One region of the Cryptosporangium sp. NPDC051539 genome, then DNA from elsewhere that is predicted to be linked to it. Evidence: riboswitches for the same ligand, from Rfam matches in the RefSeq annotation. Region 1 holds a riboswitch; each other region holds the start of a gene.
The links. Region 1 has a riboswitch for cobalamin ahead of cobN (cobaltochelatase subunit CobN). Riboswitches for the same ligand answer to the same signal wherever they lie in the genome.
Positions count from the first base shown of each region.

Region 2: linked by a shared signal. The riboswitch ahead of ACIBZJ_RS34360 (ribonucleoside-diphosphate reductase subunit alpha) and the one ahead of cobN (cobaltochelatase subunit CobN) in region 1 are both predicted to bind cobalamin.
Region 3: linked by a shared signal. The riboswitch ahead of ACIBZJ_RS04545 (CbtB-domain containing protein) and the one ahead of cobN (cobaltochelatase subunit CobN) in region 1 are both predicted to bind cobalamin.

Region 1 covers NZ_JBITDV010000012.1:340,931-345,153, reverse strand. Annotated here, with positions in the region: gene cobN (cobaltochelatase subunit CobN) at 1-2,080, opposite strand, end outside; cobalamin riboswitch at 2,157-2,281, opposite strand; gene ACIBZJ_RS33670 (precorrin-3B synthase) at 2,370-3,641, shown strand; gene ACIBZJ_RS33665 (precorrin-8X methylmutase) at 3,642-4,223, shown strand, end outside.
Region 2 covers NZ_JBITDV010000013.1:109,449-113,671, reverse strand. Annotated here, with positions in the region: gene ACIBZJ_RS34360 (ribonucleoside-diphosphate reductase subunit alpha) at 1-1,754, opposite strand, end outside; cobalamin riboswitch at 1,922-2,183, opposite strand; gene ACIBZJ_RS34355 (BTAD domain-containing putative transcriptional regulator) at 2,244-2,954, opposite strand; gene ACIBZJ_RS34350 (sigma-70 family RNA polymerase sigma factor) at 3,097-3,414, opposite strand; gene ACIBZJ_RS34345 (hypothetical protein) at 3,770-4,223, opposite strand, start outside.
Region 3 covers NZ_JBITDV010000001.1:964,497-968,719, forward strand. Annotated here, with positions in the region: gene ACIBZJ_RS04525 (APC family permease) at 1-205, opposite strand, end outside; gene ACIBZJ_RS04530 (hypothetical protein) at 753-1,256, opposite strand; gene ACIBZJ_RS04535 (SAM-dependent methyltransferase) at 1,350-2,156, opposite strand; gene ACIBZJ_RS04540 (CbtA family protein) at 2,323-3,186, opposite strand; gene ACIBZJ_RS04545 (CbtB-domain containing protein) at 3,186-3,362, opposite strand; adenosylcobalamin (AdoCbl) riboswitch at 3,463-3,554, opposite strand; gene ACIBZJ_RS04550 (MerR family transcriptional regulator) at 3,693-4,121, opposite strand; gene ACIBZJ_RS04555 (hypothetical protein) at 4,118-4,223, opposite strand, start outside.

The sequences.
Region 1 (4,223 bases):
TCTGGCGGGCGCGCAACATCGCGAGCACCAGGTTGACCCGGGCCTCACCCTCCGGCGCGAGACCCAGGACGTGCAGGCCGTCCCGGATCTGGACGTCCTTGACCTCGCACAGCCACCCGTCCACGTGCAGGATGAAGTCGTCGAACTCGGCGTCGTGCGGACGGTCGTCCAGCCCCAGGTCGTGGTCGAGCCGGGCGGCCTGGATCAGCGTCCAGATCTGGGCCCGGATCGCCGGGAGCTTCGCCGGGTCGAGCGCGGCGATGTTCGCGTGCTCGTCCAGCAGTTGCTCGAGCCGGGCGATGTCTCCGTACGAGTCGGCGCGGGCCATCGGCGGCACCAGGTGATCCACCAGCGTCGCGTGCGTGCGCCGCTTGGCCTGCGTCCCCTCGCCCGGGTCGTTGACCAGGAACGGGTAGATCAGCGGCAGGTTGCCGAGGGCCGCGTCGGATCCGTCGGCGGCCGACATCCCGACGTTCTTGCCCGGTAGCCACTCCAGGTTGCCGTGTTTGCCCAGGTGGACGACGGCGTCGGCGCCGAAGTCGGCGGCCAGCCAGTGGTAGGCGGCCAGGTAGTGGTGGCTCGGCGGCAGGTCGGGATCGTGGTAGATCGCGACCGGGTTCTCACCGAACCCGCGCGGCGGCTGGATCATCACGACGACGTTCCCGGCACGCAGCGCGGCCAGCACGATGTCGCCGTCGTGGACGTACATCTCACCGGGCGGCGGGCCCCAGTGCCGCAACATCCGTTCGCGCAGCCCGGGATCGAGCGAGTCGAAGTACTCCTGGTAGACCGCGCCCGGGATCCGCACCGGGTTCGCGGCGAGTTGCTCCTCGGTGAGCCAGGCGGTGTCGTGGCCGCCGGCGGCGATCAGCGCGTGGATCAGCGCGTCGCCGTCCTGCGACTCGACGCCCGGGAGGTCTCCCACCCGGTAGCCGTGGTCCCGCAGCGCCCGCAGCAGTTTCACGGCGCTGGCCGGCGTGTCGAGACCGACCGCGTTGCCCACCCGGGCGTGCTTGGTGGGGTACGCGCTGAGCATCAGCGCGATCTTCTTCGCACCGGCCGGGATGTGCCGCAGGACGCCGTGCTTCACCGCGATGCCGGCCACCCGGGCCGCGCGCTCGGGGTCGGCGACGTAGACGGTCAGCCCGTCGTCGTCGATCTCCTTGAACGAGAACGGCACCGTGATGATCCGGCCGTCGAACTCGGGGATCGCGACCTGGGTCGCGTTGTCCAGCGGGGACAGTCCGTCGTCACTGGCGTCCCAGGTCGCCCGGCTGCTGGTGAGGCAGAGGCCCTGCAGGATCGGGACGTCGAGGCCGGCGAGCGCGCCGACGTCCCAGGCGTCGTCGTCGCCACCGGCGCTCGCGGTGGCGGGCTTCGTGCCGCCGGCCGCGAGCACGGTCACGACCAGCGCGTCGGCGGTCTCGAGCGTCGCGATCAGCTCTTCCGGGGCGGTCCGCAGCGAAGCACAGAAGACCGGCAGCGCCCGCCCGCCCGCGTCCTCGATCGCGTCGCACAGCGAGTGCACGAACCCGGTGTTGCCGGCGACGTGGTGGGCCCGGTAGTACAGGACCGCGATGACCGGACGGCGGGTTTCCGGCGCGCGGTCGCTGAGGTTCGGTCCGCTGGCCGGGGTCGAAGCCCCGCCCCTCGGAGCCCGTTCCAGCACGCCCCAGGTCGGGGTGTCGGCCGCGGGCTCGAAGCCGAGGCCGGTGAGCAGGATCGTGTCGCTGAGGAAGTTGTGGAGCTGCTCGAGGTTGGGCGCGCCGCCCTGGGCCAGGTAGGCGTGGGCCTCGGCCGCGACACCGGCCGGCACCGTGGAGAGCTGCATCAGGTCGGCGTCCGGTGCGATCTCCCCGCCCAGCACGACGACCGGCCGCGGTCCGGCCAGCAGCGCGTCCAGGCCCTCTTCCCAGGCCCGGCGTCCGCCGAGGATCCGGACGACGACCAGGTCCACGCCGTCCACCAGCGCGGGCAGATCGTCTACCCCTGTGCGGGCCGGGTTCGCGAGGCGGTAGGGAGCCCCGCTCGCCCGCGCCGAGAGCAGGTCGGTGTCCGACGTCGAGAGCAGCAGAATCACGCGGGGCGTCCTCACTCGGGGTCCGCGCCCCGGGTCGTGGTTCGGCAACGGTGGTCCGTTGCCTCAGCGGTGCCCGGAGTCTCCTGGCTCCCGGATCGATGCTCCCTCGCATGCCTTCCCGCGGTGACGCAGTGGCTTCGAGCGCGAGGTCGCTCCCCGGTGACAGTGGCGGGACCGCGCCGGATTCACACCGGCTTCCTCCGTCCGACACCGCTTCTGGCTTTCTCAACAGTGGTGATCACGGTCGCTTCCGTCAAGTGGCGCCAAGTGGGACACGTAGCATCCGGCTATGCCCACCGCCGCGCCCGCTCCCCGCCGCACGGCGGCCGACAGCTGCCCCGGCGCGCTGCAGGTCCACCCGGCGGCGGACGGCGGTCTGGCCCGGATCCGGGTGCCGGGCGGCGTGGTGAGCCTCACTCAGTGGGACGCGTTGCTTCCGTTCGGGCCGATCGAGTTGACGTCCCGGGCCAATCTGCAGATCCGGGGCGTGTCCGACCCGGCGGCGCTCGCCGAACGGCTGGCCGCGGCCGGGCTGCTCCCGTCCGAGACGCACGAGCGGGTGCGGAACATCGTCGCGTCTCCGCTGGGTGGGGTGCAGGCGGTGGTGTCGGCGCTGGACGCGGCGCTGTGCGGTGCGCCGGAGCTGGCCGAGCTCCCCGGCCGGTTCCTGTTCGCGGTGGACACCGACCGCGACGTGGCCGGGCTGGGTGCGGACGTGACCGTGCTGCTGGGGTCTGACAGGCTGCTGCTGGCCGGGGTCGACAGCGGCCTGCGGGTGGGTCCGGACCAGGCCGTTCCGGTCCTGATCGCCGCCGCGAGGGCCTTCCTCGCCGAGCGCGAGGCACAGGCCTCCGGGGCCTGGCGCCTGTCCGAGCTGGACGACGGCCCCGCCCGCGTCGCCGCGCGGCTCGCACTCGGCGCGCGAATCTCACCCGGCGCACGGTCCTCACCCGGCGCACGGTCCTCACCCGGCGCACGGTCCTCACCCGGCGCACGGTTCTCACCCGGCGCACGGTTCTCACCCGGCGCGTCGGGAACGGCGGCCGACGTCTTACCCGAACCGGTGGTGCCGACGGGACTGATCGGCCTGCTGAGCGGCGGGACGGCGATCGGGTTCGGGGCTCCGCTGGGGCGGTTGAGCGTGGCCCAGATGGGGATCGTGAGGAGCGTGGCCGGGGAGGAGATCATCGTCACTCCCTGGCGAGGGGTGGTGCTCCCCGGGATTCCGGCCGCGGAGGCGCCTGCGATCGTTGCTGCTCTGACCAGCGCCGGGCTGATCACGGATCCGGCGTCACCGTGGGCGACCGCGACCGCCTGCACGGGCCGGCCCGGGTGCGCGAAGTCACGCGCGGACGTTCGCGGCCACGCGTCCACCGCGTTGTCCTCGGCGGTCGACGGCGGGAGGGCCGTGCACTTCGCCGGGTGCGAACGGCGGTGCGGACGCCCGGCGGGCGAGCACGTCGACGTGCTCGCCACCGACGACGGCTACCGGGTCGACGGCGAGGACTCGAGCGTGGAGGAGCTGGCCGCGACCGTCGCGGCCGCCAGGAGGAGCAGCTAAGTGAGCGGGCAGTACATCCGCGACGGTGCGGAGATCTACCGGCAGTCGTTCGCGACGATCCGGGCCGAGGCCGATCTGAGCGGGTTGCCGGACGACGTGGCCCGGGTCGCGGTGCGGATGATCCACTCCTGCGGCATGGTCGACCTGGTCGGCGACCTGGCGTTCTCGCCGGGCGCGGTACCGGCGGCGGTGGCCGCGCTCCGGGCCGGGGCGCCGATCCTCTGCGACGCGCAGATGGTCGCGGCCGGGGTGACGCGGCGGCGGCTGCCGTCGTCGAACGACGTGATCTGCACGCTGTCGGACCCGGGAGTGCCCGCGCTGGCGGCCGCGCTGGGCACGACCCGCAGCGCGGCGGCGGTGGAGCTCTGGCGCGACCGGATGGAGGGCGCGGTCGTCGCGATCGGGAACGCGCCGACGGCGCTGTTCCACCTGCTCGACCTGATCGCCGCGGGTGCGCCCCGGCCGGCCGCGGTGCTCGGTATCCCGGTGGGGTTCATCGGCGCCGCCGAGTCGAAGGACGCGCTGGCCGCGAACGACCTCGGGCTGGAGTACCTGATCGTGCGCGGGCGCCGGGGCGGCAGC
Region 2 (4,223 bases), on a different contig from region 1:
CCGGTGGTCGCGACCCGCGCGCGCAGGGCGTCCCACCGTTCGCCGGTGGTCTCGACGTTCCAGAGGTCGGGCTGCAGGTCGCCGCGGGCCGCGCGGGTGTCTTCCCAGGCCGGGTGCGGGCCGTGCTGCTCGGCGAGGTCGGCCGAGCGTTCGAGCGCGGTGAGGTAGATCTCCTCCGCGATCTTCGTGGAGAGCTCTTTCGCCTCCGCCGAGTCGAACGGGAGACGCAGGGCGAAGAACACGTCCTGCAGACCCATCACGCCCAGGCCCACCGGACGCCAGCGCGGGTTGCTCGCCGCGGCCTGGGGCGTCGGGTAGAAGTTGATGTCGATGACGCGGTCGAGGAACGTGACCGCGGTACGGACGGTGCTCTTCAGCCGCTCCCAGTCGATGTCGTCGCCGGTCAGGTGCGCGGCCAGGTTGACCGAACCGAGGTTGCAGACGGCGGTCTCGTCGTCGCTGGAGACCTCGATGATCTCGGTGCAGAGATTGGAGAGGTGGACGACGTTGCCGGGTTTCGCCGTCTGGTTCGCGAGCCGGTTGGACGCGTCCTTGAACGTCATCCAGCCGTTGCCGGTCTGGGCGAGCGTGCGCATCATCTTGCCGAAGAGATCACGAGCCTTGAGCTGACGAACCTGGCGGCCCGCGTGCTCGGCCGCCTCGTAGGCGTTGTCGAAGTCGGCGCCCCAGAGATCCGGGAAGTCCGGGAACTCGTCGGGGTCGAACAGTGACCAGACCCCGTCGTCCTCGACCCGGCGCATGAACAGGTCCGGGATCCAGTTCGCGAGGTTCAGGTTGTGGGTGCGGCGGGCGTCCTCGCCGGTGTTGTCGCGCAGTTCGAGGAACTCCTCGATGTCCGGGTGCCACGGTTCGAGGTAGACGCAGGCCGCGCCCTTGCGGCGTCCGCCCTGGTTGACGGCGGCGACCGACGCGTCGAGCGTGCGCAGGAACGGGACGATGCCGTTGGACTGGCCGTTCGTGCCGCGGATCAACGCACCCCGGCCGCGGACCCGGGAGAAGCCGATCCCGATACCGCCGGCGAACTTCGACAGGTTCGCGACCTGCGCGTACCGCTGGTAGATCGAGTCGAGCTCGTCCTTCGGCGAGTCCACCAGGTAGCAGGACGACATTTGGGTGTGGCGGGTGCCGGAGTTGAACAGCGTCGGCGAACTCGGCAGGTACGCGAGCGAGGCGAGCAGCCGGTAGAAACCGATCGCCTCCTTCGCGGTTGTGCTGAGCCCTGCTGCCACCCGGAGGAGCCAGTACTGCGGGGTCTCGACGACCTCGCGGGTGAGCGGGTGGCGGAGCAGGTACCGGTCGGCCACCGTCCGGAGTCCGAAGTACTCGAAGCGCAGGTCGTTCGTGACGTCGATCGCGTCGTCCAGCTTGCGGGCGTCGCGGGCCACGAAGGCGGCGGTCCCGTCACCGATCAGGCCCTGCTCGTGGCCCAGCGCGATCGACTGGCTGAAGCTCGCGATGCCCTGACCGCGGACTTCCTTGTCGAGGAATCCGGCGAGCAGCCGGGCGGCGAGCCGGGAGTACTGCGGCTCCTCGCCGATCATCTCCGCCGCGGTCTGGATGCTCAGCTGGTCGAGCTCGGCGGTGGTGGCGCCGTCGTAGAGACCGCTGATCGTCTTGGTGGCGACGCGGAGAGGATCGACGTCGGTGAGGTCGGTGGCGTGGCGCTCGACGGCACGGACGATCTTGTTGACGTCGACGGGTTCGGTGGCGCCGTTGCGCTTCCGGACTTGCATCTGCGGCCTGCGCTGAACCGGTGTCTCCGGCGTGGCCTCGGCGGTTGTCACAACTCTCTCCTCGCGAGTACGTCCAGGGTGAGGACGCGCGAGAACAGACACCATCGCGCACAGCGGCGTGCGGGGCTGGCGTCAGCCGTCCCGCGCGGCCTCCGACCGCCGGACCGTTGCCGGTCCGGCGCGCTGGCAGGTCTTCGGACTCGTGGGCTGTGCGCGGGTCGGTACCGCCGGTCGCGCCGTGGGGCGCGCAGGCAGAATCGGTCGCGCGGGCCTACTGGCCGTCGCTTCCCAGGCCGTTGCCGGGCCCAGTGCTTGGTTGACGGCGGTCGTTCCCACTTACCGCTGCGGGGCAGTCCCGGATTCTCACCGGGTTCCCTGTTGCCACGACCGATCTGGACGATCGGCCGAACCAGCTACGAGAGACACCATATCTAGGTGCGCCACAGAAGTCACACACAACATCTCGTGTCGGCGTTTTGCCGGGGCCGCTCAGGCGGATCGGGCGTCGACGGGGCGCCCGAGCAGGTGGGCGACGATCTCGCGGGTGGCCGGTGCCGGCGGCAAGCCCAGCTCGTCGCGCAGCAGCCTGCGCGTGGTGTGGTAGTGCCGGAGCGCTTCGCCCGGGTTGCCTTCCGCGAGGTGCACTTGCAGGACGCGGCGGTGCGCGCTCTCCCGCAACGGCTCGGTCGCACAGGCGCAGAGCGCCGCCTGCAAGGCCACGTGGTAGTGCCCCTCGTGCAGTGCCCGGTCCGCAGCCTCCTCCAGACGGTGCAGGCGTAGCTGACGGAACCGCTCACGCTCCGCGTCGACCCACGGCTCGTCCCAGGCCGGCAGGATCTCGCCGACCAGCTGAGTGATGTCGATCCGTTCGGCGAACGCGTCGTCCTCCACGAGGTGCAGGTCGACCTCGACCACCGGCATGAGACGCATCTGCCCGCCGTCGGTGTCGACGAGGCGCTCGCCGGTCGGCGCAGGCAACCGCCACAGCGTCGACCGCAACCGCGTCGCGGCGGCTTTGTCGTCCAGGTCGGGCCAGAGCGTCGCGGCCAGCGTCCGTCGGTGCGCGGGCCGCCGGTTGAGGGCCAGTAACGCGAGCAGGCGCTGGGCGGCGCCGCAGACCCGGATCGACTGCTCGTCGTGGCGGAGATCGAATGCGTGGAGCAGCCGGAGGGCTGTTCCGCTCGGACGCGAGGACGTCATCTGGAGTGGGCCTTCCTCAGTGCGCCGCGATGGTCGCCACAGGTCCCGAGCGGCTCACGGCATGCGGCAGTACTACCCGCCTCCGGCCGCCTACACCTGAGCCGTTCCGATGAATAGGCCCGGGAGGCGTCCCTTCCGCCGGTCAGTCAGCGAGCATGCCGACGCGAAGGCGGGAGACGATCTGGTTCAGCAAGCGGGAGATGTGCATCTGGGAGACGCCGATTCTCTCCGCGATCTGAGATTTCGTGAACTCGTCCACGAAGCGCAGCTTGAGGATCTCGCGTTCCCGGTCGGGAAGGGCGGCGAGCAGCGGCTTGAGCGCCTCGTGATTGTCGACGCCCTCAAATCGCCGGTCGAGGCCACCGAGGTTGTCGCCTACCGTGGCCGCCGAGCCGTCCGCGCTGGCCGGCGCGTCGAGCGACGAGGCGTTGTAGGCCTCGCCGGCCTGGAGCGCGGCCAGGACTTCTTCGCGGCGGCAGGTGTATCAGCGTCAGCTCTTTGATCAGGGCGTGCCGCCGACTCTCGTCAGCGCCACACGCCGCCAATTGGTGGAACAGCGGAGCCACGGTCTCGTAGCGGCTGTAGTCCGGTTCGCCGGTGCCGGGTGATGAAGAATCGGTCACCGGTGCCGTGCAGCTCGAAATGGCCATAGCCGTCACTCCCCTGCGGACGGTGTTCCAAGGCCGCTGCCTGACCGCCGGAACGGGGTCGGTTCCTTCTCACCGGACTCCGTTCGGCTGGTGCCCGCTCGGCCGCGACCTATGCGGAACCGACGTCAAAACTTCGCGGCCCGCAACGGGCCTCGGACGTGCTCGTCAGCTCGCCAGCCGCCGTCCCTGCTCTGCGGCATCGGGGGAACGGCGACGCGCGGGTACGAGAACCCTGGGCGTCGGGACCGGGGCAGTCCGCAGTTGCAGGGCCACCGGGTCCATGCCTCGCGCGCCGAGCGCCACCGCCCCGCGTGCGGTCCTCGCGACGACGGCGACCGCACCGTGCCGCACGCGCAACGTCCAGGCCGGTCGGGACACGCCGTCGAGCACCAGTGACATCAGCTCCCACTGCTGGTCCAGAGCGCCGCTCAGCATCTGGTGCCGCAGCTGGGAAAAACTCTGCGCAGATTCTGGACAACTCGTCCAGAGCGCAGGACCCACGCAGGTCAACGCGAGCATCATCGCCCAGTGACGAGCGTCAGCGAGGTCGTCGCCGGGGTGCAGCGGGTCGAACTCGCTGCGCCCGGGCCGTGTCGCGGCGGCAACTACGACGTCACCG
Region 3 (4,223 bases), on a different contig from region 1:
GGGTCAGGCGCACGAACGTGTACGCGACGAGCAGGACTCCGGCGGTGGCCAGGGCAAAAGTGAGCGGGATGGCCCGTCCGACGCTGCCCACCATGCCCTGTGGATTGATGTTCGCCGCCATCGACGGCGCCATGAGGGCGACGGAGATCCCGACGGCCTCCCAGATGCTCAATTCGCGGCCGAGCCGCGGACCCTCACCAGCCACGGGTCACTCCTCGTCAACCGGTAGTTCACGTGCGACGACGCAGGTCTATACCACTTCGTGCCGCCGGACAAGGGGGTGGGTGGAAACGTCCCCGATGTCTTGTCGAGCACGAGGGCGCCGTCGGCCGACCCGGCCTCGGGAGCGCCGGGCACGAGCGCGCGGGCTCCGGGAGCGCGCAGGTGAGACCGCTCGGATCCGGGGTCGCACCGCGCCGCGGTGAGGTCGGCGGCGCGCTCCTCGTCGGTGCCGGCTACGGACCGGGCTGAGCCAGCACGTGCTCGCCGAGCCCCACGTCGAGCCCGGCCCGGCCGAGCCCCACGTCGAGCCCGGCCGAGCGCAGCCGAGCGCAGCCGAGCGCAGCCGAGCGCAGCCGAGCGCAGCCGGTCGGGCGACACCGCGTTGCGGGTGGCGATCACCGCGACCCGGTCACCCGGCCGGACCCGCTCCGGGCGGTAGGCCCCGGCCTCCCGGGGCGCCCCGCGGTCCGAGCCACCGCGGGAGTTCGCGGTGCCGCCGTCGATCCCCGGCACCGGGCCGAGGTCGGTAGTCAGGACGACATGATCGTGGTGACGTCCACTTTGCGGCCGACGCCGGCCACGTGGCGGCCCGCCACGGTCACCCGGCGGTGCAGCCAGAGCGCCCCGACGATCGTCCACGCGAGCGTGGCCGGGCCGATCAGCGCGAAGCCCATCAGTGCCATGAACTGCAGGTTCCAGCCCGAGCCGCCGCCCAGGACGACCGCGAGCGTGTGTCCTTCGAGGAGCAGGAGCGCGGTACCGGCGGCGATCGCCGCGGTCCAGTGCGGCACCGCGGCCGGCTCGCGGAGCCAGTGCGAAGCCGCCCACGCGGTGTAGCCGACCACCACGGCCAGCACCAGCATCAGCATCACCGAGCTACCGGCGTCGGCGGCCCGGATGAACAACCCGACCGCCACCACGCCGGCGGCGACACCCGCGACCGACCAGGTGAGCTGGCGGCCGGAGCGGCGGGCCGCCCGGCCCGTCCCGCCCAGCCCGGCGGCTAACAGCACAGCGAGCAGAAACGCGATCACATCGCCTCCCCAGGGGCACGACGTCCGTTTCTGCCCTGTTATCCGATACCGCCCTCTGCCGAAACGTCTCCAGGTCAGGGCCGCCGCCGACGCTCAGCGAAGCCGGCCCACTCCGCCCAGGCAGGCCACATCGGCCGGGTCCGGACGCTCGCCCTCGCCCGGCCGCCACTCCGAGATCACCGTGATGCCGGGTTCGACGAGCTCCATGCCGTCGAAATACCCGGCCAGCTCGGCGCCGCTGCGGAGCTGGAACTCCCCGCCGCCCCGCGTCATGGCCGCCAGCGTGTCGGCGGTGGCCGGCGGCAGGTAGTCGGCGCTGCCGTGCGAGATGGCCAGGAAACTCCCGGCCGGCAACGCGTCGGTGAGCGTCCGGACCAGCGCGTACGAATCCGCCTGCGAGTCCGGGACGAAGTGCAGCACCGCGATCAGCATCAGCGCCACCGGCTGCGACAGGTCGAGCGACTCGGCGGCGCGCGACAGGATGCGGGCCGGGTCCCGCAGGTCGGCCTCGAGGTAGGAGGTCTCCCCCTGGCGCGTCGACGTCAGCAGCGCCCGGGCGTGCGTCATCACCAGCGGGTCGTTGTCGACGTAGACGATCCGCGACTCGGGCGCGATGCGCTGTGCGACCTCGTGCGTGTTGTCGGCGGTCGGCAGCCCGGTGCCGACGTCGAGGAACTGCCGGATCCCGGCCTCGCGGGCCAGGTACGTGACGACCCGTCGCAGGAACGCGCGGTTCTGCACCGCCCAGACCCGCGCGGTCGGGAAGATCTGGGCCATCTGCTCGCCCGACTCGCGGTCGACGGCGAAGTTGTCCTTGCCGCCGAGCCAGTAGTTGTACCGGCGGGCGGAGTGGGGCACCGTCGTGTCGATGCCCGCGAACACGGGCGAGTCCGAACTCATGGCGGCGCCTCTCGGTCTGCTCCCCGAATCTCGCGCCGTTCATCGTACTGATGCGATTGCGCCATCCGTCGGCGGTCAGTCGCCAGTGAACCTACCGGCGGTGTTCCGCCGGGCGGCGTAGAAAAAAGGGCGGGACCGTCACGCGTGGTCCCGCCCCGATCCGGCCTCAGGCCGGTACCGCGTCCGGGGCGCCGGTGGGCGCGGCTGCCGTCCGCGGGGCGAGCACACGCTCGGCGAGCGGACCGAAGACCAGGCCGAACGCGCCCCAGAGGACGAGCTGGGCCCCGACCGAGTACAGACGGAACGTGGCCAGCACGTCGGCCGGGAAGCCCTCGTAGACGATCCGGCCGCTCGGATCACGCAGCGGGAGGGGCGTCTCGGTGGCGCGTTCGCTGCCGGTCGCGGCCACGTTCGCCGCGAGGTGGCCGAGCGGCGGCAGCAGCAGCATCACGACCCCGCAGGCGACGACGTACGCACCGCCGGCCAGCAGCGTCGCGTTCCAGTTCCCGAAGCGGGGCGCGAGCCGCTGGCCGAGCCAGACCGCACCGCCGAGGAACACCAGCGACGCGAGCACCATCAGCAGGTACAGGCCACCGCGGGTGCCGATCGTGTCGTCGTTGCCGACCGCGGGCGGGTTGGCCGGGTACTTCAGCCAGGGCACCAGGAACAGCCCGACGAACGCACCGCCGGCGACCAGCATCGCCAGCACGCGCGGCCGTACGGCCCCGACCCGGCCGAGGCAGATCGCGTAGATCACGGTGGCCAGCAGGCCCATCGCGAGACCGAACACGATCATGCCGACGCCGATCCCGACGTTGGCCTGGACGGCCCGGGTGAACGTCTCCGGCTCCGGGCCCGGGATCGGCAGGCGGGCTGCCTGGTCGAGCGCCTCCTGGGCGGCGCCGCGACCCTGTTCGTAGTCGATGGCCTTCTGGATCTGCGGTTCGGCGAAGATCCGCGCGAAGACGAACGCGCACAGGCCACCGATCCCGCCGGCCAAAGCGCCGCGCAGGAGCAGTTTCAGCTCCATCAGTGGCAGGGGAAACCGATGAAGTGACGCGCGTCGTGCACGAACTCGTGGATGTGCACGTCGTTGCCGAAGACCGAGACCGCACCCTGGTCGACGCCGACGAAGTAGTAGGCCAGCAGGGCCAGTAACGCGGCGGCACCGAGGTAGACGGCACCGCGCGAGCCGGAGATGACCACCGGCGTGGCAGCGGGCCTGGCCGTGGGCCGGACAGCGGCGGACGGAGTTGTCACGTAAAGCCTCCTCTGGGGATCGTGCGTCCCCTTGCATGTAGGGCCTCGAGACGGCGCCAGTATCTGACTCACCGGCGGGAGCCGGCACACAGTGGCGCGACCGTGCTGGGTTTTCACCAGCTTCCTCGCACCGTCACGTGGGTTCGAACATAAGGCCGGACGGCTGCGGGGGTCAACCAGCAGGCGCGCCGGGCGGCACGCGAGGTCAGCAGGGGCAGTCGTCTCCGTACCCGGAACCGGCAGCGGACGCGGGCCCGGTCCCAGGGGCCGGTGCGGTCATCGGGGGGTCTCCAGGGCGCGGATCGTCAGGTCGGCGAAAGGGAGCGGGCAGCAGTCGCTCGCGGCGCACGCGGACAGGTCGTCGCACCCGGCGTCCAGCGCCTCGGCCAGCGTGTCGCGGATCGTCCGCAGGTCCCGGATCCGCTCCTCCACCTCGACGAGCTTCTCCCGCGCCCGGGCCCGCAGCCCGTGGTGACGGCGCCGCCCGACCTCCAGCAGGTCCGCGACCTCGTCAAGTGTGAACCCCAACCGCTGCGCGACCTTGATCACCCGCAGCACGGTCACCGCCTCGGCCGGGTACACGCGGTGGCCACCGGGCGTCCGGGCGGGCTCGGCCAGCAGTCCCCGGCGCTCGTAGTACCGGAGCGTCTGGGTGTTCACTCCGGCCGCTGCGGCGACCTCGCCGGTGCGGAGCGTGCCGCTCACGCCGGGACCCGTTCCAGCAGGCCGTCGAGCACCGCGATCCGGGCCGGCGGCACCTCGATCTCGAGCCAGAACTCCGAGGGACCGGCCGGGCCGAACCCGAAC